DNA from 3 places in the Pseudomonas sp. A34-9 genome. Region 1 is predicted to be linked to each of the others. Evidence: predicted binding sites of a transcription regulator. Region 1 holds the regulator's gene; each other region holds the start of a gene.

Region 1 (8,153 bases):
CCCGCGCAAAAGTTGGAAAGCTTCTTGCAGTACCCGCCGTGAGCCCGCTGTGGGCGTCAAAAGTTTGCTTTAAAGGAACGGGGAAAACCGGTGGATCGCTCTCAGTTATTCAACACTGCTCGCTCGAATGTTGCCGACCTCAGTCGAGGCAATCTGGGCGTGCCATTGTTGCTGCTGGTGATGCTGGCGATGATGATGTTGCCGGTGCCGCCGTTCCTGCTCGACGTGTTTTTCACCTTCAACATCGCGCTGTCGATTGTGGTGCTGCTGGTTTGCGTGTACGCGCTGCGGCCGCTGGATTTCGCCGTGTTCCCGACGATTCTGCTGGTCGCGACGTTGTTGCGGCTGGCGTTGAACGTGGCGTCGACGCGGGTGGTCATGCTCCACGGTCAGGACGGCCACGCCGCCGCCGGTAAGGTGATCCAGGCCTTTGGTGAGGTGGTGATCGGCGGTAACTACGTGGTCGGTATCGTGGTCTTCGCCATTTTGATGATCATCAACTTCGTCGTGGTGACCAAGGGTGCCGGGCGGATTTCCGAGGTGAGCGCGCGCTTCACCCTCGATGCGATGCCCGGCAAACAAATGGCGATCGACGCCGACCTCAACGCCGGCCTGATCGACCAGAACCAGGCCAAGATGCGTCGTCAGGAAGTCGCCCAGGAGGCCGAGTTCTACGGTTCGATGGACGGTGCCAGCAAGTTCGTCCGTGGTGACGCCATCGCCGGCCTGTTGATTCTGTTCATCAACCTTATCGGCGGTATGGCCGTCGGTATCTTCCAGCACAACATGAGCTTCGGCGATGCCGGTCGGGTTTACGCCTTGCTGACCATCGGTGACGGTTTAGTGGCGCAATTGCCATCACTGTTGTTATCGACAGCGGCAGCGATCATGGTGACCCGTGCTTCCGGCTCGGAAGACATGGGCAAGCAGATCAATCGTCAGATGTTCGCCTCGCCGAAAGCGCTGGCGGTGGCGGCCGGTTTGATGGCGGTGATGGGCCTGGTGCCGGGCATGCCGCACTTCTCCTTCCTGACCATGGCGGCGCTGGCTGCGGGTGGCGCGTACCTGTTCTGGAAGAAGCAGAACGTGGCCAAGGTCGTGGCGCTGGAAGAGGTCAAGCGCCAGCAAGAGCTACTGCCGTCGCCGGCCCGCGCCATGGAAACCAAGGAGCTGGGCTGGGATGACGTGACGCCGATCGACATGATCGGCCTGGAAGTCGGCTATCGTCTGATCCCGCTGGTGGATCGCAACCAGGGCGGGCAGTTGCTGGCGCGGATCAAGGGCGTGCGCAAGAAACTCTCGCAGGATCTGGGCTTCCTGATGCCGACCGTGCACATTCGCGACAACCTCGATCTGGCGCCAAGCGCTTATCGCCTGACGTTGATGGGGGTGATCCTCGCCGAAGCCGAGATCTATCCGGACCGCGAGCTGGCGATCAACCCGGGCCAGGTCTACGGCACGCTCAACGGTATCAACGCCAAAGATCCGGCTTTCGGCCTGGAAGCGGTGTGGATCGAAATCAGCCAGCGTGCGCAGGCACAATCCCTCGGTTACACGGTGGTGGATGCCAGCACCGTGGTCGCGACGCACTTGAACCAGATTCTGTACAAGCACTCCAGCGAGCTGATCGGCCACGAAGAAGTGCAGCAACTCATGCAATTGCTGGCCAAAAGCTCGCCGAAACTGGCTGAAGAGCTGGTGCCGGGCGTGGTATCGCTGTCGCAACTGCTCAAAGTGCTGCAAGCGCTGTTGGCCGAACACGTGCCGGTGCGCGATATCCGCAGCATTGCCGAAGCCATCGCCAACAACGCTGCGAAGAGTCAAGATACCGCCGCGTTGGTGGCTGCGGTGCGCGTTGGCGTATCGCGTGCCATCGTCCAAAGCATTGTAGGCACTGAGTCCGAGCTGCCTGTGATCACCTTGGAGCCAAGGTTGGAACAAATATTGCTCAATAGTCTGCAGAAGGCAGGACAAGGCTCGGAAGAGGGTGTTCTGCTGGAGCCAAGCATGGCCGAGAAGCTGCAGCGTTCGCTCATCGAAGCGGCGCAGCGTCAGGAAATGCAAGGTCAGCCGGTGATCCTTTTGGTCGCTGGCCCGATCCGCGCGATGCTCTCGCGCTTTGGCCGCCTCGCAGTCCCTGGGCTGCATGTGCTGGCCTACCAGGAAATACCGGACAACAAGCAAGTGACCATCGTTGCGACAGTAGGGCCCAACGGCTGAGGTAGTGGTTTATGCAAGTTAAGCGTTTCTTTGCCGCCGATATGCGTCAGGCCATGAAGCTGGTTCGTGATGAGCTGGGCGCTGATGCCGCCATCATTGGCAATCGCCGCATTGCCGGCGGTGTCGAGCTGACGGCGGCACTGGATTACAAACTGTCGGCGCTGGCGCCACGGGTTCCGAACATGGAGCTCGAAGACGAGCTGCGCAAGACCCAGTCGCGCATCGTCACCGCTCAGGCCGAACTGAGCCTGCGTGGCGAAGCCGACGGCAATAGCAATCGCCAGATCTTTGCCGGGCTGCCGTTGACGGCCGGCCTGCCGCTGACCGCCGCTGAACCGCTGACCGAGCCGACTTATGCCGCGCCAGCGCGCCCGGCTGCGGCCCCTGCGCAGTCTTCCGGCGGCGTGGATCCGCGTGCACTGGATTCGATGCGCTTTGAATTGAACAGCCTGCGCGAGCTGATGGAAGTCCAGCTCGGCACCCTGGCCTGGAATCAGCTGCAAGGCAGCCGTCCGGCGCAAGCCAATCTGTATCGTCGTCTGCAACGTATCGGTCTGTCCGGCCCGTTGTCGCGCGATCTGCTGGCGATGATCACTGATATTGAAGAACCGCGTCAGGCCTGGCGCATGTTGCTCGCGCATCTGGCACGGATGATTGCCGTACCGGAAGTCGAGCCGCTGGAAGAGGGCGGTATCATTGCCATGGTCGGCCCTGCCGGCATGGGCAAGACCACCACGCTGGCCAAGCTGGCCGCGCGCTACGTGCTGAAATACGGCGCGCAGAACGTCGCGCTGGTGAGCATGGACAGTTTCCGCATCGGCGCGCAGGAACAACTGAAGACGCTGGGGCGCATTCTCAATGTGCCGGTGACCCACGTCGACCCGGGCCAATCGCTGGTGCAAGCGCTGGATCCATTGCTGCGCAAGCGCGTGGTGCTGATCGATACTGCCGGCCTGCAAGCCAGCGATCCGGCCCTGCGCATGCAGCTCGAAAGTCTGGCCGGACGTGGCATTCGCTCAAAAAATTATCTGGTCTTGGCAACCACCAGCCAGAAACAGGTTCTAACCGCCGCTTATCACAGTTACAAGCGTTGCGGGCTTGCCGGCTGCATCCTGACTAAACTGGATGAAACGGCCAGCCTTGGCGAAGTGTTGAGCCTGGCGATCAGTCATGAATTGCCGGTCGCGTACCTGACCGATGGCCCACGGATTCCGGATGATCTGCATCTGCCGCGCCGTCATCAACTGGTCAGCCGCGCCGTCAGCGTGCAAATGCAGGAAGAACCCAGCGAAGAAGCCATGGCTGACATGTTCGCTGATATCTATCACAGCCCGACCAAGCAGGTAGGCTGAGGTATTCATGAACAGTTTTTGTACCTACATCGATGGTCTGCCATGCATTGTTCCGGTTGTGAACGCGCAGCCAGTAATGTGGCCTCCGTCTATGCAAGACAAGGTAAAGAAATAACATGGGCAGCATGCATCCCGTACAGGTGATCGCGGTGACCGGCGGCAAAGGTGGCGTCGGCAAGACTAATGTGTCAGTGAACTTGTCGCTGGCGCTGGCAGAGCTTGGCCGTCGGGTCATGCTGCTGGACGCCGACCTGGGCCTGGCGAATGTCGACGTATTGTTGGGTCTGACCCCTAAACGCACGCTGGCCGACGTCATCGAAGGCCGGTGCGAATTGCGTGACGTGCTGTTGCAAGGCCCGGGTGGCATTCGCATCGTCCCGGCCGCGTCCGGCACGCAGAGCATGGTCCACCTGAGCCCGGCGCAACACGCCGGCCTGATTCAGGCCTTCAGCGACATCGGCGACAATCTCGACGTGCTGGTGATCGACACCGCTGCGGGTATTGGTGACTCGGTAGTCAGTTTCGTACGCGCCGCGCAAGAAGTGTTGCTGGTGGTCTGCGATGAGCCGACCTCGATCACTGACGCGTATGCGCTGATCAAACTGCTCAACCGCGACTACGGCATGAACCGCTTCCGCGTGCTGGCCAACATGGCGCAGAGCCCGCAGGAAGGGCGCAACCTGTTCGCCAAGTTGACCAAGGTCACGGATCGCTTCCTTGACGTGGCCCTACAATACGTCGGCGCCGTGCCTTACGACGAAAGCGTGCGCAAAGCGGTGCAGAAGCAGCGTGCGGTGTACGAAGCCTTCCCGCGTTTCAAGTGCGCGCTGGCGTTCAAGGCGATCGCGCAGAAGGTCGACACCTGGCCGCTGCCCGCCAACCCGCGTGGCCACCTTGAATTTTTTGTCGAGCGCCTCGTGCAGCAAACGGCAGGGCCCGTGCTATGACCGCAAGCGGTATGAACTACTACAAGAAGTCGGCACGTGACGCGCAGTACGAACTGATCGAGCGTTACGCGCCACTGGTCAAACGCATTGCTTATCACTTGCTGGCACGCTTGCCGGCGAGTGTGCAGGTCGAAGACCTGATCCAGGCCGGGATGATCGGCCTGCTCGAAGTCTCGACCAAATACGACGCCAGCAAAGGCGCCAGTTTCGAAACGTACGCGGGCATACGAATCCGCGGCGCGATGCTCGACGAAGTGCGCAAAGGGGATTGGGCGCCACGCTCGGTTCACCGCAATACCCGTATGGTCAGCGACGCGATTCGCTCAATTGAAGCTAAAACCGGCCGTGATGCTAAAGATCACGAGGTTGCGGCCGAACTCCAATTGAGTCTCGACGATTACTACGGGATTTTGAATGACACCTTGGGCAGCCGCCTGTTCAGTTTCGACGACCTGTTGCAGGACGGCGAACACGAAGGGCTGCACGAGGATGGCGCCAGTGCTCATATGGAGCCGTCACGCGATCTGGAAGATGAACGTTTCCAGGCAGCGCTGGCGGACGCGATTGCCAATTTGCCGGAGCGTGAGCGACTGGTGTTGGCGCTGTACTACGACGAAGAGCTGAACCTCAAGGAGATCGGTGAAGTCCTTGGCGTCAGTGAATCGCGGGTCAGCCAGTTACACAGCCAGTGCGCGGCCCGTTTGCGGGGGCGTTTGGGGGAGTGGCGAGCGCGCTGAAGGCAGTGTGGGGACACTGCGAACGAGGCTGGTGCGGTGATGAACGGCACCGGTCTTGCTCTGTTGTGCTCCAGACAGTCTTCGAGTGCTGCGCCGATTGATTGAAGTGGCGCGTCCAGGTGCTGGGCGCGTTTAAGACTGCTTGGAGGTCGAATTGAACAAAGACATGAAAATCCTCATCGTTGATGACTTCTCAACGATGCGGCGGATCATCAAGAACCTGCTGCGCGATCTTGGGTTCACCAACACCGTCGAGGCTGACGATGGCGTGACTGCCATTCCAGTGCTCAACAGCGGAAGCATCGACTTTCTGGTAACGGACTGGAACATGCCGGGCATGACCGGTATCGACCTGCTGCGCCACGTACGTGCCGATGAAAAACTCAAGCACCTGCCCGTACTGATGGTGACTGCAGAAGCCAAGCGCGAGCAGATCATCGAAGCCGCTCAGGCCGGTGTAAACGGCTACGTAGTCAAACCTTTCACGGCTCAGGCGTTGAAAGACAAAATCGAGAAGATTTTCGAACGCATCGGCTGATGAACGCGCGGGGGAGCTATGGAGCATAACGAATCTTCACAGGGCGATTTCGAGTCGACCCTGAAAAAACACGCGGTCGAACTGGTCGAAAGCCTTGAAAAAGGCAGGTTCGGCGACGCTGTGCAACTGATCCATGAGCTCAATCAGACCCGTGACCGTGGCCTGTATCAGGAAGTCGGCAAGCTCACACGTGAACTGCACAGTGCGATCGTCAATTTCCAGATCGACCCGAACATGCCGCAGGCCGAGGAAGTGTCGCAAATCACCGACGCCACCGAACGCCTGGGCTATGTGGTCAAGCTGACAGAGGCCGCGGCCAACCGCACCATGGATCTGGTGGAAAGCGCCACCCCGGTAGTCAATGGTCTGGCTGACGAAGCCCAGACCTTGAGCGCCGATTGGTCTCGCTTCATGCGTCGCGAGGTCGGGGCTGAAGAGTTCCGCGAGCTGGCGCGCCGGGTCGACGGTTTTCTGTCACGCAGCAGCACGGACAACCGTGCGGTGTCGAGCAATCTCAACGACATCCTGCTGGCCCAGGATTACCAGGACCTGACCGGTCAGGTGATCAAGCGTGTGACCCAACTGGTCACCGAAGTCGAAAGCAATTTGCTCAAACTCGTCCTCATGGCCAGTCAGGTGGACCGCTTTGCGGGCATCGAACATGACCGTGCCGCGATGCTTGCAGAAAAAGATCCACAAAAACATCTCTCGCAGGGTGAAGGTCCGCAGATTCATGCCGATAAACGAGAAGACGTTGTGTCCGGTCAGGACGATGTGGACGATTTGTTATCCAGCCTCGGGTTCTAGAGTTTTGGAATTTTAGGTTTTTTGGGTTTTTAGACCTGTAGGAGCACCCCATTAATGAGCTTCGGCGCCGATGAAGAGATCCTTCAGGATTTCCTGGTTGAGGCCGGCGAGATTCTTGAGCAACTGTCCGAACAACTGGTCGAGCTGGAAAGCCGCCCGGATGACGCAGATCTGCTCAACGCAATTTTTCGCGGTTTCCACACTGTAAAAGGGGGCGCCGGCTTCCTTCAGCTCAACGAGCTGGTGGAGTGCTGTCACATCGCCGAAAACGTGTTCGACATCCTGCGTAAGGGTGAGCGTCGCGTTGATGCAGAACTGATGGACGTGGTGCTCGAAGCACTGGATGCGGTGAACAGCATGTTCACTGAGGTTCGTGAGCGTGCACCGATCACCGCTGCCACCCCGGAACTGCTGGCCGCCCTGGCGCGCCTGGCCGAACCGCAAGCGGCGGACGAAGCCCCGGCTTCACCAGTGGCCGAGATGATCGAAGAACTGGTCGTCGAAGGCGACTCGTCGGGCGACATCACCGATAACGAATTCGAACAACTGCTGGACTCGCTGAACGCCGTCAAGGCTGAAGCTGAAGCTCCGGCCGCTGCTGCTCCTGCGCAAACGGCCGCTGAAGCCGCGAGCGATGAAATCACTGATGCCGAGTTCGAGTCATTGCTCGATCAGTTGCACGGAAAGGGCCAGTTCGCGGTGGACGCGATTGCGCCAGTTGCGGCAACCCCTGCGGCACCGGCCAAGGGCGACAGCTCCGACATCACCGACGACGAATTCGAAGCGCTGCTCGATCAGTTGCATGGCAAGGGCAACTTCGCCGTGGATGCGCTGGAGTCGGCGATTGCTTCGGCGCCTGCGCCAGCTGCACCGGCCGCCGCCGCTGCCGGCAGCGACCTGATCAGCGATCACGAATTCGAATCGCTGCTCGACGAATTGCACGGCAAAGGCAAGTTCTCCGAAGTCGGTGCTGCGACTGCCGGCTCCGCGTCGACTGTCGCCACACCGGCTGCCAAGGCACCGGCCGCTGCGGCAGCGCCCAAACCTGCCGCCAAGCCTGAGCCAAAAGCCGAAGCGCCAAAACCGGCTGCCGCCGCGGCACCGGCTCCGGCCCGTGCCGCCGCTGCACCGCCACCGGAAAAACCGGCGAGCGAAGCGGAAACCACCGTGCGTGTCGACACGGCACGTCTCGACGAAATCATGAACATGGTCGGCGAGTTGGTGCTGGTACGTAACCGTCTGGTGCGCCTGGGCCTGAACAGCGGCGATGAAGCCATGCAAAAGGCCGTGTCGAACCTCGACGTGGTCACGGCTGACTTGCAGACCGCCGTAATGAAGACGCGGATGCAGCCGATCAAGAAGGTCTTCGGGCGCTTCCCGCGTCTGGTTCGTGACCTCGCGCGTCAGCTCAAGAAAGAGATCAACCTGGAACTGGTGGGTGAAGAAACCGACCTCGACAAAAACCTTGTCGAGGCTCTGGCCGACCCGCTGGTCCACTTGGTGCGCAACGCGGTCGACCACGGCATCGAGTCACCGGAAGAACGCGAAGCAT
Region 2 (8,153 bases), 1.4 Mb from region 1:
CAGCTTCAAGTATTGAGCTGCTAGCTTCAAGCTAAAGCCCTGTCCATGTGACGGGGCTTTTTGCATTCCAAGGTGAGGGATTTGCGGGTGCGGCTACCTTCGCGAGCAGGCTCGCTCCCACAGGGGAATGCATTCCAAAGGTGGGAGCGAGCCTGCTCGCGAAGGGGCCATCAGCCGCTACATCAATCCTCAGGGAAAATAGTTAGCCTGCTTTCTTTTATCTGACACCCACGCCATGATGCGAACTCTCCCACCGCCGCCCGCGAACGAGTCCTCATGTCTGCGCAGCAACTGCCACCGCAAAGCTCCATGGCGATCACCCTGCAGATCGTCTCAATCGTTTTCTATACCTTTATTGCCTTCCTCTGCATCGGTTTGCCGATTGCGGTGTTGCCTGGTTATGTGCACGAACAATTGGGTTTCAGCGCGGTGATTGCCGGTCTGGTGATTGGCTCGCAATACCTGGCCACCCTGCTCAGCCGGCCGATGGCCGGGCGCATGTCCGATACGGTCGGGACCAAACGGGCGATCATTTATGGCTTGTGGGGGATTGTCCTCAGCGGCTTGCTGACGTTGCTCTCCACATTGCTGCAGGACTTCCCGCTGACCAGCCTGATCATTCTGATCATCGGCCGTTTGCTGCTCGGTATCGCGCAGGGCTTGATCGGCGTCGGCACCATCAGTTGGTGCATGGGCCAAGTGGGTGTCGAACACACCGCGAAATCGATTGGCTGGAACGGTATCGCTTCGTATGGCGCGATTGCCATTGGTGCGCCGTTGGGTGTGGTGATGGTCGCCGATTACGGCTTTACCAGCCTCGGCAGCGCGCTGGCGGTACTGGCGGCAGGCGCGCTGCTGCTGATCCGCAACAAACCCTCGGTGCCGGTGATACGCGGCGAACGGCTGCCGTTCTGGGCGGTATTCGGGCGGATCGCCCCGTATGGCGCCAGCCTGACCCTGGCCTCGATCGGCTACGGCACGCTGACCACGTTCATCACCTTGTATTACCTGAACCGTGGCTGGACCGGCGCAGCTTACTGCCTGACGGTGTTTGGTGTGTGCTTCATCCTGTCGCGCCTGATGTTTATCTCGGCGATCAGTCGCTTCGGCGGTTTCACTTCGGCCATCGCTTGCATGACCATCGAAACCGTGGGGCTGGTGATGTTGTGGCTGGCTCCCTCCACCGCGTTCGCCTTGATCGGCGCCGGGCTGGCGGGGTTTGGCCTGTCGCTGGTGTATCCGGCGTTGGGTGTCGAGGCGATCAAACAGGTGCCCAGTTCCAGCCGGGGTTCGGGGTTGGGCGCTTACGCTGTGTTTTTCGATCTGGCGCTGGCGATCGCCGGGCCGTTGATGGGCGCAGTGGCGTTGAACCTGGGTTATTCGTGGATTTTCTTCAGTGCGGCGCTGTTGTCGGTGATCGGGCTGGGCTTGACGTTGTTGCTCAAGCGCCGGGCATTGACCTGAAAAGCAAAGTCAAAAGATCGCAGCCTTCGGCAGCTCCTACAGGGTGTACGGAAGGCTGCGATCTTTTGATCTATTGATCCGCAGTTTGCATGCCCGCCCGGGTCGGCTTGCCCAAAGCGTGGGAGAAGAACCGCCCCGCCTCCGAGATAAGGTTGCGATGGATATCCTCGCGATCCACACCATCGGCATCGGTGCACAGCGCCGGCATGGCGCGAATCTGCTCTTCATTGCACGGCGCCATAAACACGAAGTGCCCTGCCCCGGCCAGTAATTTGAAATCCGGCGCCGTCGGCAGTTTGCGCGCCAGCGCAGCCGCGTTTTTGTCGAAAGCCACCAGTTTGTCGCCATCGCCACTGTAAAGCAGCACGGGTACATGCACGTCGGCCAGGGTGTGACGACCGAACTTCAAGCTCAGCGGCGCCATCAACAGCAACGCGTGAACACGCGGATCAGCCACCGGTTGCAGGTCATCGCGATCGACGATCAGCTCACCCTGCGTATTGCAGGCGTCACGATCGTCCGGGCGCTCCTGGCAATACCGGCGCAGGCGATCCAGATCCGGTTGCGCGCCGGAGAGAATCAACGCGGTCTCACCGCCCGCCGAATAACCGATCACCCCGACCTGATCGGCGTTCACGTACGGCGCAAGCATGCGGTCACCCAGGGTTGCGGTGATGGCTTCGGAAATCTGGATTGGCCGTCCATAGAGATTGCTCAGGGTGCCCAATCGGCTGTGGTCTTTGGAGTTGTCGCCGGGGTGAATCACCGCCACCACGACAAAGCCTTTGCGCGCCAGCGAGGTCGCGAGGTCATGCAGCGCCAGCGGCGTGCCGGTGTTGCCATGGGAGAGCATCAGCATCGGAAAGCGGCCGATGGCGACTTTGGTGTCTTCGCCGGCCTCGATCGAGTAGCCCTCGAGCAGGCTCATGTGTTCGCGGTCGCTGGAGGGATAGAAGGCGATGGCGCGCATCGGTTGCAGATCCAGCGGATCGAGGAAGGTCATTTCGTGGTAGCCGACGCTCCACACCGGGTGTCGCCCAGGCGCAGCCTGCACTGAATTCAGGCCGCCGAGCAGGCAAATCAGTAACGCTGCACAAAGACGCATCATGGGATGCCCCACCCTGTTGTTACTCAATCGAAAGTCCCGTTGCGTTGCGGGCCTGAAACCCCGGGGATTCGGTATTCCGTTACGACAATGCACTCAGACGCTGATTGTGTGACTGCATAACCCGGGCCAGATTATGTAACAGCCAGAAACAAAAAACTCCGTATTCGCCCCTTGCGGAACCAGAATACAGAGTTTTTTGGGGGTTACCTGAACATCAGCTGTTCTTTACGCAAGCCTTACGCAGCGGCGAACAGTTGCTCGCTGATCTTCGCCTGGGCAGCGGTCATGGCGTTGTTGCGCACTTCTTCGCCATACGCCAGGCCTTCGGCACGGACGATTTCGATATCGGTGATGCCAAGGAAGCCCAGCACCAGCTTCAGGTATTCTTCGTGAGCGATGCCGCTGGCCTGACCGGCGTGGATGCCGCCGGAAGTGGAGATGATCACCACTTTCTTGCCGCCGCACAGGCCTTCTGGACCGGCTTCTGTGTAACGGAAGGTCTGACCGGCGACTGCTACGCGATCGATCCACGCCTTGAGTTGGGTCGGTACGGTGAAGTTGTACATCGGTGCAGCGATGACGACGGCGTCGGCAGCGATGAACTCGGCCAAGGTCGAAGCGCTCAGTTCGGCTTCGTGCTGTTGTGCGGCGTTACGCAGCTCAGCAGTGGTGCCGGCGGCCACCAGGGTGGTCGACGAGAAGTGGCTGATGGCGTCGGCGGCCAGGTCGCGGTAGGTCACGACTGCGCTTGGCTCGGCGGCCTGCCAGGCTTTGACGACTTCGCTGCTCAACTGACGGGAAGCCGAGTTGTCGCCCAGAATGCTCGAATCGATATGCAGCAGTTTCATGTGGAATCTCCTGGAAGGAATCGCCGGTGGCGACGGAATGGAGACAATCCTACGCAAGAAACCAATGGATGATTAGCCGCCTGAAATGCGATAGTTTGTCCCACTGATAGAACAGTTGGAATTCAACGATGCAAGACCTCAACGATCTCTACTATTTCGCCAAAGTCGTCGAGGCCGGCGGTTTTGCGGCGGCCGGGCGCTTGCTGGGCATTCCCAAGTCACGCTTGTCACGGCGCATTGCCGAACTGGAAGATCGTCTTGGCGCACGCTTGCTGCAACGCACCACCCGACAACTCAACCTCACTGCGGTGGGCGAGCGTTATTTGCGTCACTGTCAGGCGATGTTGCTGGAAGCGGAAATGGCCGATGAGGCGGTGGCGAGCATGTCCAGCGAGCCGCGCGGTCGACTGCGCGTCTCGTGCCCTACCGGTTTGGCGCGTGAGATGTTGCCGTGGGTGATCAGCGAATTTCTCGGTAAATTCCCGCAGGTGCAACTCGAAGTCGTCCTGCTCAATCGCCGCGTCGATCTGGTCGGCGAAGGCTTTGATGTGGCGTTACGCGTGCGTGAACATGGTGATGAGGACCCATTGCTGGTCACCCGGCGCCTGCGTCAGGCGCAAATGGTCGTGGTGGCCAGCCCGGCGTTTATCCAGGGTCAGACGATTAACCATCCGCAAGACTTGAAAACGCTGCCGGTGCTCGGTGCGCTGGAGGCCGATCGTCTGGTTCATGTGCGTCTGCTCGATCAGCAGGGCAACAGTTTCGAGCTGAACATGGAAGCACGGTTGGGCATTGATGACTTTATTGTGCGCAAAGCCTGCGTACTGGCCGGCCAGGGTTTTACGTTGCTACCGATGATGTACTGCGAAGAGGAACTGCACAACGGCACATTGGTGCAGCTGCTACCCGAGTGGTCGTTGCCCGGCGGCTGGCTGCAAGCGGTGTATCCGCATCGACGCGGGGTGATGCCGGCGGTGCGCGCGTGGATCGACCATCTGGTCGAATCATTCAATGCCTGTGGGGAGCGGTTGTTATGAGCAAGGGAAAGATGAGCGAAGCCGACGTGGCGGCGTTCTGCCTGGCATTGCCGGGCGCTCGGGAAGATTACAAATGGGGTGGCGTGCGGGTGTTTTCCATTGCCGGCAACAAGATGTTTGCCTTGCAGGGGCTGCGTGGGGATTCACTGGCATTCAAGGTCGACAAGGATCTGTTTCTCGGTCATTGCGACCGCCCGGGCATTCACCCGGCGCCGTATCTGGCGCGGGCGCAGTGGATCATCATGCATCCGCCCTACCCGTTGGGCGCTGAGGAATTGCGCGGGTTGTTGCAGCGCTCGCACCAGTTGGTGGTGAGCAAGCTGCCGAAGAAGACCCAAATCGGTTTATTGCTCTGACACCGATCCCTGTAGGAGCTGCCGAAGGCAGCGATCTTTTGACTTTGATCTTTTAAAAAGCAAGATCAAAAGATCGCAGCCTTCGGCAGCTCCTACAAAGGGTTTTAGGTGATCTTTCAGAACAGGGTCAGCAAGTTCGAGCCGAGAAACAGCTGGTCGATCCAGAACACCTGATGCAGCAGCACAATCACCCAGAACAGAATCTGAAACGATACCTTGCGCGTCTTGTGCCGGAACACTTGCTGGGCGATCAACGCGCCTGGCCAGCCGCCGGCCAGTTCTACGGCGTGCAGAACGTTCTCCGGGGTGCGCCAGGCATCGGTGCGCGCCTTGCGCTTGTCCGCCCAGTACATGAAGAACGCCAGCACGCTGACGATCCCGTAAGCGGCCAACGGCACCAAGGAAATCCCGCGCAGCCACATCGACAGCGAGCCGAACATCGGCAGCGCACAGACCACCAGCAGAACCACCAGTTTTAGCTTCAGATGCTGAATGTTGTTGCCACCTGAAGGTCGCCCTTCAGGGCGGCGTGCACGGGAATCACTCATGGCTTGGCCGCCGCCCAATCAATCCAGCCAAACTGCCACGTCGCCAGAATGATCAGACCAAACACAATCCGATACCAGGCGAACGCCGCATAGCTGTGGCTGGCGATGAACTTGAGCAAGCCGCGCACGGCAATCATGGCGAAGATGAATGCGGTGACAAACCCGATGGCGAACACCGGGAAATCCGCCGGCACAAACAGGTGACGGTATTTGTAGCCCGAGTAGACCGCCGCACCGACCATGGTCGGCATCGCGAGGAAGAACGAGAACTCGGTGGCGGTCTTGCGCGACAGGCCGAACAGCAAACCGCCAATGATCGTCGAGCCGGAACGCGAGGTGCCGGGAATCATCGCCAGGCACTGGGCAAAGCCGACTTTCAATGCGTCCTTCCAGGTGATCTCGTCAACCGTTTCGGCGTGCACTTCATGCTGACGCTTTTCCGCCCACAACATGATGATGCCGCCCACCACCAGCGCGGTCGCGACGGTAATCGGGTTGAACAGATATTCGTGAATCAGGTCGGCGAAGATCACGCCCAGCACCACCGCAGGCAGAAACGCGATCAGCAAGTTGGCAGTGAAACGCCGGGCGCCGGGCTGGGTCGGCAAGCCGATGACCACGTCGAGAATCTTGCGCCGAAACTCCCAGACCACCGCGAGGATCGCGCCGAGCTGGATGATGATATTGAACGCCATGGCCCGTTCGCCGCCGAAATCGAGCAAGTCGGCAACTATGATCTGGTGTCCGGTACTGGAAATGGGCAAAAACTCCGTCAGCCCTTCTACAACTCCTAGTATCAGTGCCTGCAAGGCCGTCCAAAGATCCATCAATCCCCCAAAGAGCGATGCGCGTCGGCATGCCCCGATAGTATTTTTCTAGCGTTCACTGCGATCAGCGTAGCTGGTTAAGGCTGTACCGATTCCGCACGCACAGGATCCACACGAAACGGTCAAAATTCCGTGAAATATCAATTTGGATTCAGGTTTTCACGCGCGGGGCCGAAATCCTATCAGACAAGCCTTAATAGCGCTGCCGCGTTATACGACTTGGGTCGCGTATGCCCGCACGCGGAATCGTGGTTGGATGCTGGCGGTCGTTTATTACAAGAAAAAGAATCCGGAGTGACAGCGTTATGAACAGCTTGCGCAGTGTGTCGATCAGCCGACGCTTGTGGCTCATCTTGATTGTGGCGGTGGTCATGTTGCTGACCTTGGGCATGTTGATGCTCAAGCAGATCCACGACGATCTTTATCACGCCAAGGCCCAGAAAACCCAGCATGTGGTGCAGACGGCCAGCGGCCTGCTGAGCTATTACCACGACCTCGAAACCGCCGGCACCCTGAGCAAGGACGCCGCGCAGAAACAGGCGCTGACGGCCATTCGCGGTTTGCGCTACGACCAGAGCGATTACTTCTGGATCAACGACCTCACTCCCGTGATGGTCATGCACCCGACCAACCCCAAACTCGAAGGCCAGAACCTCTCGGCGATCCGCGATCCGGACGGGTTTGCAGTGTTCAACGAAATGGTCGCCATCGCTCGAGCCAAAGGTGCCGGCATGGTTGATTACCGTTGGCCAAAACCGGGCGCCAGTGAGCCGGTAGCCAAGACTTCCTACGTCAAACTGTTCGAACCGTGGGGCTGGGTGCTTGGCTCCGGGGTTTACGTCGATGACGTACAGGCGGAATTCCAGGGCCAGGTGATCAAAGCCACGGTCATCGGCCTGGCGATTGCCGTGATCATGGCATTGCTGGTGATCCTGATTGCGCGCAGCATCGTGCGTCCGCTGCAGGAAACCGTGAACGCCATGGCCAACATTGCCAGCGGTGAAAGCGACCTGACCCGCAGCCTCGATACCCATGGCAAGGATGAAGTCACCGAGCTTGCCCATCACTTCAATGCCTTTACCGCCAAGCTGCGTCGCGTGATCGGTGATTTGCAGGTGTCAGCCAGCGCCTTAGGCCAGTCGTCCAGCGAACTGGGCAACGACGCTTCGCAGGCCCAGCAGCGCAGCCAGCAGCAGTCGCAGCAGATGGAACTGGTGGCCACGGCGATCAACGAAGTGACCTACGGCGTGCAGGATGTGGCGAAGAACGCCGAGCACGCCGCCGCCGAAATGCGCGATGCCGAAGCACAGGCGCAACAGGGCCAGATCAACATCGATGGCAGTTTGCAGCAGATCGACAAACTGTCCGGCACCATCGATCAAGCGGTTGAAGTGATCCGCACCCTTGCCGCCGAAAGCACACAGATCGGCAGTGTGCTCGAGGTGATTCGCTCGATTGCCGAGCAAACCAACCTGCTCGCGCTCAACGCCGCAATCGAAGCGGCCCGGGCCGGTGAGCAGGGTCGCGGGTTTGCCGTGGTCGCGGATGAAGTGCGCTTGCTGGCTCAGCGCACGCAAAAGTCGACAGCGGAAATCCAGTCGATGATCGAACGCTTGCAGAACCATTCCGAAGCCGCCGTGAAGGTGATCGGCGACAGCAGCAAGGCATCGCAACTGACCATCGAGCAAGCCGGGCTGGCCGGCGCCAGTCTGAACGCCATTGGCCAGGCATTGCGCAATCTCAATGGTCTGAATGCCTCGATTGCCAGCGCGACGTTGCAGCAGGCGCACGTAGTCGAGGACATCAATCAAAACGTCACCCAGGCCGCAGGCCTCTCGCACAGCACGGCCATCGCTGCAGAACAGTCGAGCGCCGCCAGCGTACGGCTCGGACAATTGAGCGAACAACTCAACGGCCTCCTGCGCCAGTTCCGCGTCTAGCCCCCCCTGTAGGAGTGAGCCTGCT
Region 3 (8,153 bases), 2.4 Mb from region 1:
GAGCTGCCGGAGGCTGCGATCTTTTAATTTTGTTTTTAAAAGACAAGATCAAAAGATCGCAGCCTTCGGCAGCTCCTACAGGGGATGTGTGTTGACTGAGAGCAATGATGGCCATTCAGTTTCAGTTAAGTTCATCCCGCTAAGGTGCCCACCGTAAGCAACACATAAAAATACGGAGACACCATGAAAACCCTGACTGCCCTGTCCATTGCCGCGATCATCGGCTTCACTGCCAGCCTCGCCCACGCCCGCGATCTCGGCCCTGACGAAGCACTGCGCCTGCGCGACGCTGGTACTATCGTCTCCTTCGAGAAGCTCAACGCCACTGCGTTGGCCAAACATCCGGGTTCGACGATCACCGACACCGAGCTGGAAGAGCAGTACGGCAAGTACATCTACCAGATCGAAATGCGTGATCCGCAGGGGCTGGAGTGGGATCTGGAATTAGACGCAGTGACTGGGCAGGTTCTCAAGGATCATCAGGATACGTAATGAAGGTTAATGTTCGCGCCACCCGCCGCACGGCGTTGGCGCTGGTGATGTGTTGCTCGACGGCCATGGCTCGGGACCTCGGTCCGGACGAAGCCCTTAATCTGCGCAAGCAGGGCGTGATCCTGCCGCTGGAGCAAGTGCTGCAGCAGGCGATGGACCGCTATCCCGGGGCGAAACTGCTGGAAGTCGAGCTGGAAGAAAAACACGACGTCTACATTTATGAAGTCGAGCTGCTGACTGTCGAAGGTGTCGCCCGCGAGCTGCACTTGAAGGCCGATACCGGTGAACTGGTGAAAGACAAGGAAGATTGATCGATGCGTTTGCTATTGGTGGAAGACCACGTACCGCTGGCCGACGAATTGCTCGCCGGCCTGCAGCGCCAGGGCTATGCAGTCGATTGGCTGGCGGACGGCCGCGATGCGCTGTATCAGGGCAGCAGCGAACCCTATGACCTGATCATTCTCGACCTCGGCCTGCCGGGTGTGCCGGGGCTTGAAGTGCTGGCGCAGTGGCGCGCCGGTGGTCTGGCGATTCCGGTGTTGATCCTCACGGCGCGCGATTCCTGGGCCGAGCGCATCGAAGGCCTGAAGGCCGGCGCCGACGATTACCTGACCAAACCGTTCCACCCTGAAGAGCTGCAACTGCGAATTCAATCGCTGCTGCGCCGCTCCAAAGGCCAGGCCAATCAGCCGACTTTGCAGGCTGCCGGTCTGCACCTGGACGAAGGCCGTCAGTGCGTGGTGCGTGATGGCGCCGACATTCAACTGACCGCCGCCGAATTTCGTCTGCTGCGCTATTTCATGCTGCACCCTGAGCAAATCCTTTCCAAAAGCCACCTCGCCGAACACCTCTACGACGGCGAAACCGAGCGTGACTCCAACGTCCTTGAAGTGCACGTCAATCACCTGCGCCGCAAGCTCGGCAAAAGCGTGATCGAAACCCGTCGCGGTCAGGGTTACCTGTTCGGCGGGCAAGCTTCGTGAGGTCGATCCAGCGCCGCTTGAGCTTGGGTTTGATCAGCGTGATGGTGATCGTTGGCGTGGTGGTGGCGCAAACCAGCCTGTGGTTGTTCGAAGTGGGTTTGCAGCGCTACCTCGAAGCCGGTCTGCGCAACGACAGTGAAAGTCTGCTGGTGGCATTGGTGCGCGGCCCGCAAGGCCTGCAACTGGATGAGCGGCATCTGTCGCCGGCCTATCAGCGACCGTTTTCCGGGCATTACTTCCGGATCGACTTTGCCGACAGCCATTGGCGCTCGCGATCGTTGTGGGATCAGGATCTGCCGCTGCTCGACCATCCCGGTCTGCACAGCAATCTGCAGTTGGGGCCGGACGGTCAGCAATTGCTGGTGCTGCGCTCGGACTACCGACGCCTGGGTCAATCGATTTCGATCAGCGTCGCGCAGGATTACACGCCGGTGCGCCAGAGCTTTCAGCGCATGCGCCAGATCGGGCTGGGCATGGGGCTGGCGGCGTTGTTGTTGATTCTGCTGCTGCAACGGCTGACCGTGCGTCGCGCCTTGAAACCACTGGAAAAGGCCCGCGAACAGATTGCGCAATTGCAGCAGGGCCAGCGTTCACAACTCGATGAACAGGTGCCGGTGGAACTGGAACCGCTGGTGGCGCAGATCAACCATTTGCTTGCCCACACCGAAGACAGCCTCAAGCGTTCACGCAATGCCTTGGGTAATCTCGGGCATGCGTTGAAAACGCCGTTGGCGGTGTTGTTGAGCCTGGCGTCCAGCGAAAAACTCGATGCGCATCCCGAGTTGCGCAAGGTCCTCAAGGAACAACTGGAGCAGGTGCAGCAACGGCTTAATCGCGAGTTGAACCGTGCGCGGCTGTCCGGTGATGCGTTGCCAGGTGCGCTGTTTGATTGCGATGCGGAGCTGCCGGGGTTGTTGGCGACGTTGAACATGATCCACGGCGAGCATCTGGCGTTGAGTTATGTCGCGCCGGCAGGGTTGCAACTGCCGTGGGATCGTGAGGACTTGCTCGAATTGCTCGGCAACTTGCTGGACAACGCCTGCAAATGGGCGGATGCCGAAGTGCGCTTGAGTGTGATCGAGCGTACGGATGGTTTTGCCCTCAGCGTGGAAGATGATGGGCCAGGGATTCCCGAAGAACAGCGCGTCGAGGTGTTCAGCCGGGGCACGCGGCTGGATGAGCAGACTCACGGGCATGGCTTGGGATTGGGGATTGTGCGCGACATCGTCGAGACGTGGGGCGGATTGCTGGTGTTGGGCGAGAGTGAGTGGGGCGGGTTGAAAGTGGTGATCGAGTTGCCTCGGCGGTGAACCTCTAAAGGCCCCTCACCCTAACCCTCCCGAAACGTCGGACCGCCCAGAGGGAGAGGGGACCGACCGAGGTGTTTGCTCGAGCTACACCGACTTGCAATATCGAGTCGAGCTCAGGTTTTGAAAGCCATCCTGTGACCTGTAATACCGGGTCGAACTCAGGCTTTGAAAGCTTCCCGTGATCTGAGTTATCGAGCCGGGCTCAGGTTTTGAATGACATGCAGATCGGCTCCCTTTCCCCCTCGCCCCCCTTGGGGGGAGAGGGCTGGGGTGAGGGGGGAATCTCACGGACACCCCGCAACTTTCAAATCAGACGCGAAACTGATCCATCAAACTCTGCTGCTGATTCGCCAGACTATTGAGCGACTGACTCACCCGCGCCGACTCGTTCGCCTGCACGGACAACGACTCGGTCACATCGCGAATCGTCGCCACGTTGTTATTGATCTCTTCCGCCACCGCACTTTGCTCTTCAGCGGCACTGGCAATCTGCAGGTTCATGTCGCTGATCACCGTCACCGCATCGCCGATCTGGCGCAGCGCGGTCACGGCCTGACCAACCTGTTCGACACTGCCCTGGGCCTGACGATGGCTGTTGCTCATCGAACCGACCACGTCCTGGGTGCCGCTTTGCAACTGCTCGATGACCTGACGGGTTTCTTCCACCGACTCTTGCGTGCGGCGGGCGAGGTTGCGGACTTCGTCGGCGACCACGGCAAAACCACGTCCCGCCTCGCCGGCACGCGCCGCTTCGATCGCGGCGTTGAGCGCCAGCAAGTTAGTCTGCTCGGCAATCGCGCGGATGGTTTCCAGCACGGCGCCGATCTTCTCGCTGTTGGCGGACAGGCCTTCAACTTGCACCATCGCTGCGCTCATGTCGGCGGCGAGGGTGTCGATGCTCGCGGTGGTGCGGTCGATCACGGTCAGGCCCTGACGGGTGGCGCGATCGGCATCCTTGGCGGCCTCGGCAGCCTGCGCGGCGCTGCGCGCGACGTCTTGCGCGGTGGCGCTCATTTCGTGGGACGCGGTGGCGACCTGATCGACCTGGCGGTATTGCTGCTCCATACCAGCGCTGGTTTGCGTGGCGATGGCCGAAGACTGGTCGGCGGTGTTGCGCGCGTCCTGCACCGAGCGTTTCACCTCGGCGATGATCGGCTGCAACTTGTCGAGGAAACGGTTGAACCAGCCGGCCAGTTGCCCGAGTTCGTCCTGCTTGTCGTAGGCCAGGCGGCGGGTCAGATCACCTTCGCCGCTGGCGATGTCTTCAAGCATGTGCGCCACGCCGAGGATCGGTTTGGTCACGCTGCGCGCCATCAGCCACACCAGCAGCAGGCCGATCAACGCGGCGAGTACGCCCAGACTCAATTCGATCAAGGTGCCGGAGGTATTGCTCGCGTCCAGTTGTTGCTTGAGGGCTTCAGCGCGGCTGACCAGCACTTTCTCTGGCACATCCAGCAACACGCCCCACGCCGGGCCGCCGGGAATCGGCTGGAACGGCGACAGCACCTTCAGCTGGCCGTTGCTGTGCAGGCTGCTCACACTGCTGGTGGACGCGAGTTTGCTCAGCAGTTCGGCGCCGCTGATTTTGTCCACGGCATCCAGACGCTGGCTGAGTTTGCCGGCGTCCGGGCTGTAGCCGGCGAGCAAACCGGCGGGGCTGATGATGCTCACGGCGGTCTGGCCGTCGTAGAGCTTTTTGCTGGCGCCCTGACTGATCGCTTGCAGGCTGTTGAGGTTGATGTCGACCGACAGCGAAGCGATGACTTTACCGTTGACCATCAGCGGAAAGACGATGCTGGTCATCAGCACGTTTTGCCCGTCGATCACATAGAAGTACGGTTCGATCACGCACGGCTTGAGCGTAGCGCGAGGGCAAGTGAACCAGGCGTTGGCGGCCTGGCCGCTGGGGCCGGTGCTGGTGTCGGCCATGTCGCTTTCCGGCAGGGCCATCGAGGTGACTTTGCCCGGGGTCGGTTGCGACCAGTACAGGGCGAAACGGCCCTTGTCATTGCTGCCGAGTTCAGCTTGCCCTGCAAACAGTTCGTCTTTGCCGTCCAGTGCGTTGGCTTCAAACACCAGCGACAGGCCGAGCAGATCCGGGTTGGCTTGCAGCGCCGATTTGACCTGACGGGTCATGTCTTCGCGCAGGTCGAAGGCATCGAGGAAGCGCTTCTCGGCCTGTTCGCGCAGGAACAGCACCTGCCGCGAAAAGCCGTGGCCGTACTGATAGGCGTCCATGAATTGCTGGCGAATGCCGGCGGCCTGCACTTCACCTTGCGACTCGATGCGCGCCTGCGCCGACTCGGTGAGCATTTCCATACTGGAAGCTTTCACCAGTTCAGAACTGTGCTCCATGCGATACAGCGAAAGACCCACCAACAGGGTCACGATACCGGCCAGGCAGAGGCCGGCGAGCAGGGTGATTTTCCATTGGATGGAAAGTTGTCTGAGCGACATGGAGACGTCCTTATTCGATAAATATCTGAGACTTTGCACTTTAACGGCCCAAGAGCAGCTTTCTTGAGCTTCCAGCCGCAAGCTGCAAGTGAAAAAACGCAAAAGCTTGCCGCTTGTGACTTGCAGCTTGCCGCTGCTTCATTCACAGTGCGCGCCCTTCTAATAAGACCCTCTTTGCAAATCCGCCGGTGAACCGTTGGCGGACTCATCCTGTCTGGCGGCCGGTTTTCCACCGCAGTGTTTTTTGAGGTAATGAAATGAATGCAGTCATAGCGGCGGTCGGCGTCATGCTGGTGCTCAGCCTGTCCCGCGTGCACGTGGTGATCGCTCTGATCGTCGGCGCGCTGGTCGGCGGTCTGACCGGTGGCCTGGGCATCGACGCCACGCTCAAGGCGTTCAACAGCGGCCTGGGCGGCGGCGCAACGGTGGCGTTGTCCTACGCGTTGCTCGGCGCTTTCGCCGTGGCGATTGCCAAGTCTGGCCTGGCCCATGCGCTGGCCGACAAGGCGCTGGCCATGGTTGACCGGCAGCATTCGAGCGGCGGTGGCAGCGTCAAATGGCTGCTGATCGGCCTGTTGTGGGTAGTGGCGATCGCCTCGCAGAATATTCTGCCGATCCACATCGCGTTCATTCCGCTGCTGGTGCCGCCCCTTTTATATGTACTGACCAAGCTGCAACTCGATCGCCGCCTGATCGCCTGCGTCATGACCTTCGGCCTGATCACCCCGTACATGGTGTTCCCGGTCGGCTTCGGCAATATCTTTCTCAACCAGATCCTGCTGGCCAACGTCAGCAAGGCCGGCGTCGACATCAGCCAGATCAATGTCATGCACGCCATGGCCATTCCGGCGCTGGGCATGGTCTTTGGTCTGCTGATGGCGGTGTTCTTCAGCTATCGCAAGAAGCGCGTGTACGACCTGGAGAAAATTGAACAGGTCGAGCAGGTCAGCGTTGCCTACAACCCGAAAACCATCGGTATCGCCGGCCTGGCCATTGCGGCCGCGTTCATCATTCAACTGCTGCTGGACTCGATGATTATCGGCGCGCTGGCCGGTTTTCTGATCTTCTCGGCATCGGGCATTGTGAAGTGGCGTGAAACCGACGACCTGTTCACCGAAGGCATGAAGATGATGGCGATGATCGGCTTCATCATGATCTCGGCCTCAGGGTTCGCCGAAGTGCTGAAAGCTACCGGCGAGGTACGCTCGCTGGTTGAAAGTGCGGCAGCGTGGATTGATCACAGTCAGGCCATTGGTGCGCTGTTGATGTTGCTGGTGGGTTTGATGGTGACCATCGGTATTGGCTCTTCCTTCTCGACCGTGCCGATTCTGGCGGCGATTTTCGTGCCGTTGTGCGTGCAACTGGGCTTCAGCCCGATGGCCATCGTGTGCATCGTCGGCACCGCCGGGGCGTTGGGCGACACCGGTTCGCCGGCATCGGACTCGACGCTGGGGCCGACCTCGGGTCTGAACGTTGACGGCCAGCATCACCACATCTGGGACACCGTGGTGCCGACGTTCCTGCACTACAACTTGCCGTTGCTGGCATTCGGCTGGGTGGCCGCGATGGTTCTCTGACTCCGTTCTATGATCGTTCCCATGCTCTGCGTGGGAATGCCTCTCGTGACGCTCTGCGTCACGCCGTTGGACGCGGAGCGTCCGGAGCTGCATTCCCACGCAGAGCGTAGGAACGATCAAGATCAAAGGATCGCAGCCTTCGGCAGCTCCTACAGAGCTCGATGTAGGAGCTGCCGAAGGCTGCGATCTTTTTTTGCGGGTTCAACTTTTGCTTTTGCGTGCCGTTAAAGCCTTTAACCACGCCAATAAAACCAAAAGAGTGAGCCCCCACAATGCGCCTGAGCCTCAAGGCTAAAGTCCTGTCCCTCGCCGTTCTCCCGGTGTTGCTCTTTGCGCTGGTCATCAGCCTGACCACGCTGTTCATCCTCCAGGAACAGGCGCACAAAGAGGTCGAACAGACCCGCGAACGCCTGCTCGGCGACGCCAAAGCCACCCTGCAAAGTTACGTCGCCGTGGCCATGACCACGATCAAACCGCTGTACGACGCGGCCGCGTCGGGTGATAACGAGGCACGCGCACAGGCGATCAAACTGCTCTCCGGCATTCGCTACGGCAAGGACGGCTACTTCTTCGGCTACGACTCCGAGACCGTACGCCTGTTCAAGGCCAACGACCCCGAAGGCGTGGGCAAAAGCTTCAAGGACAACCGCGACCCGAACGGCGTTTACGTCAACCGCGGCCTGGTGAGTGTGGCGAAGGACGGCACGCACTATTTGCAATACAGCTCGCCGCTGCCGGGCAACGCGCAGGTGCTGGTGCCGAAACTCGGTTACACCGAATACCTGGCGAAGTGGGACATGGCCGTTGGTACCTCGGTCAACCTCGACGGCATCGAAGCGCAGGTGGCGCTGGTTGAAGCGCAAGTGCAGGAGCGTATGCAAGGCGTGGTGCTGAGCATCGTCGGCGTGGCGGTGGTGGTGCTGTTGGTGATCGCGGCGGCGGGGATGTTGCTGGCCAACACCATTCTGCGTCCGTTGACCCTGATGAAAGCCAACCTCGATGACATCGCGGCGGGCGAGGGCGATCTGACCCGGCGCCTGAACATCACCAGCCAGGACGAACTCGGCGAACTGGCCGGCTCGTTCAACCGCTTCGTCGACAAGATCCATGGTCTGGTGCGGCAGATCACCGAGATGACCACGCAATTGACCGGGCTGGTGACGCAAGTGTCCGATCAGGCCCAGCGCTCCGATCAGGCAATGGAGCGTCAGCGCCACGAGACCGATCAGGTCGCCACGGCGATCAACGAGATGTCTGCCGCTGCACAGGAAGTCGCAAAGAGCGCACAGAACGCCGCCGTCGCCGCCCAGCAGACCGATGAAGAAGGCCAGAGC

The links. Region 1 encodes FliA, which starts transcription of late flagellar genes. Its sites were predicted from a motif close to CTAAAGTTTNNNNNNNNNNNGCCGNTAA; they were not measured.
Region 2: a site for FliA is predicted at 6,339-6,366, ahead of P3G59_RS14480 (methyl-accepting chemotaxis protein). Genes of this name have one in related genera too.
Region 3: a site for FliA is predicted at 7,020-7,047, ahead of P3G59_RS19245 (methyl-accepting chemotaxis protein). Genes of this name have one in related genera too.

The regions. Positions count from the first base shown of each region.
Region 1 is NZ_CP119967.1:1,893,424-1,901,576, forward strand. Features, by position in the region: gene flhA (flagellar biosynthesis protein FlhA) at 91-2,220, shown strand; gene flhF (flagellar biosynthesis protein FlhF) at 2,232-3,572, shown strand; gene fleN (flagellar synthesis regulator FleN) at 3,689-4,519, shown strand; gene fliA (RNA polymerase sigma factor FliA) at 4,516-5,256, shown strand; gene P3G59_RS08475 (chemotaxis response regulator CheY) at 5,423-5,794, shown strand; gene P3G59_RS08480 (protein phosphatase CheZ) at 5,813-6,601, shown strand; gene P3G59_RS08485 (chemotaxis protein CheA) at 6,656-8,153, shown strand, end outside.
Region 2 is NZ_CP119967.1:3,264,477-3,272,629, reverse strand. Features, by position in the region: gene P3G59_RS14515 (MFS transporter) at 277-1,464, shown strand; gene P3G59_RS14510 (dienelactone hydrolase) at 1,535-2,572, opposite strand; gene P3G59_RS14505 (FMN-dependent NADH-azoreductase) at 2,809-3,420, opposite strand; gene P3G59_RS14500 (LysR substrate-binding domain-containing protein) at 3,549-4,457, shown strand; gene P3G59_RS14495 (MmcQ/YjbR family DNA-binding protein) at 4,454-4,813, shown strand; gene P3G59_RS14490 (DUF1294 domain-containing protein) at 4,930-5,361, opposite strand; gene P3G59_RS14485 (undecaprenyl-diphosphate phosphatase) at 5,358-6,188, opposite strand; gene P3G59_RS14480 (methyl-accepting chemotaxis protein) at 6,494-8,128, shown strand.
Region 3 is NZ_CP119967.1:4,330,526-4,338,678, reverse strand. Features, by position in the region: gene P3G59_RS19275 (PepSY domain-containing protein) at 184-492, shown strand; gene P3G59_RS19270 (PepSY domain-containing protein) at 492-803, shown strand; gene P3G59_RS19265 (response regulator transcription factor) at 807-1,475, shown strand; gene P3G59_RS19260 (sensor histidine kinase) at 1,472-2,785, shown strand; gene P3G59_RS19255 (methyl-accepting chemotaxis protein) at 3,095-5,242, opposite strand; gene P3G59_RS19250 (Na+/H+ antiporter NhaC family protein) at 5,500-6,819, shown strand; gene P3G59_RS19245 (methyl-accepting chemotaxis protein) at 7,092-8,153, shown strand, end outside.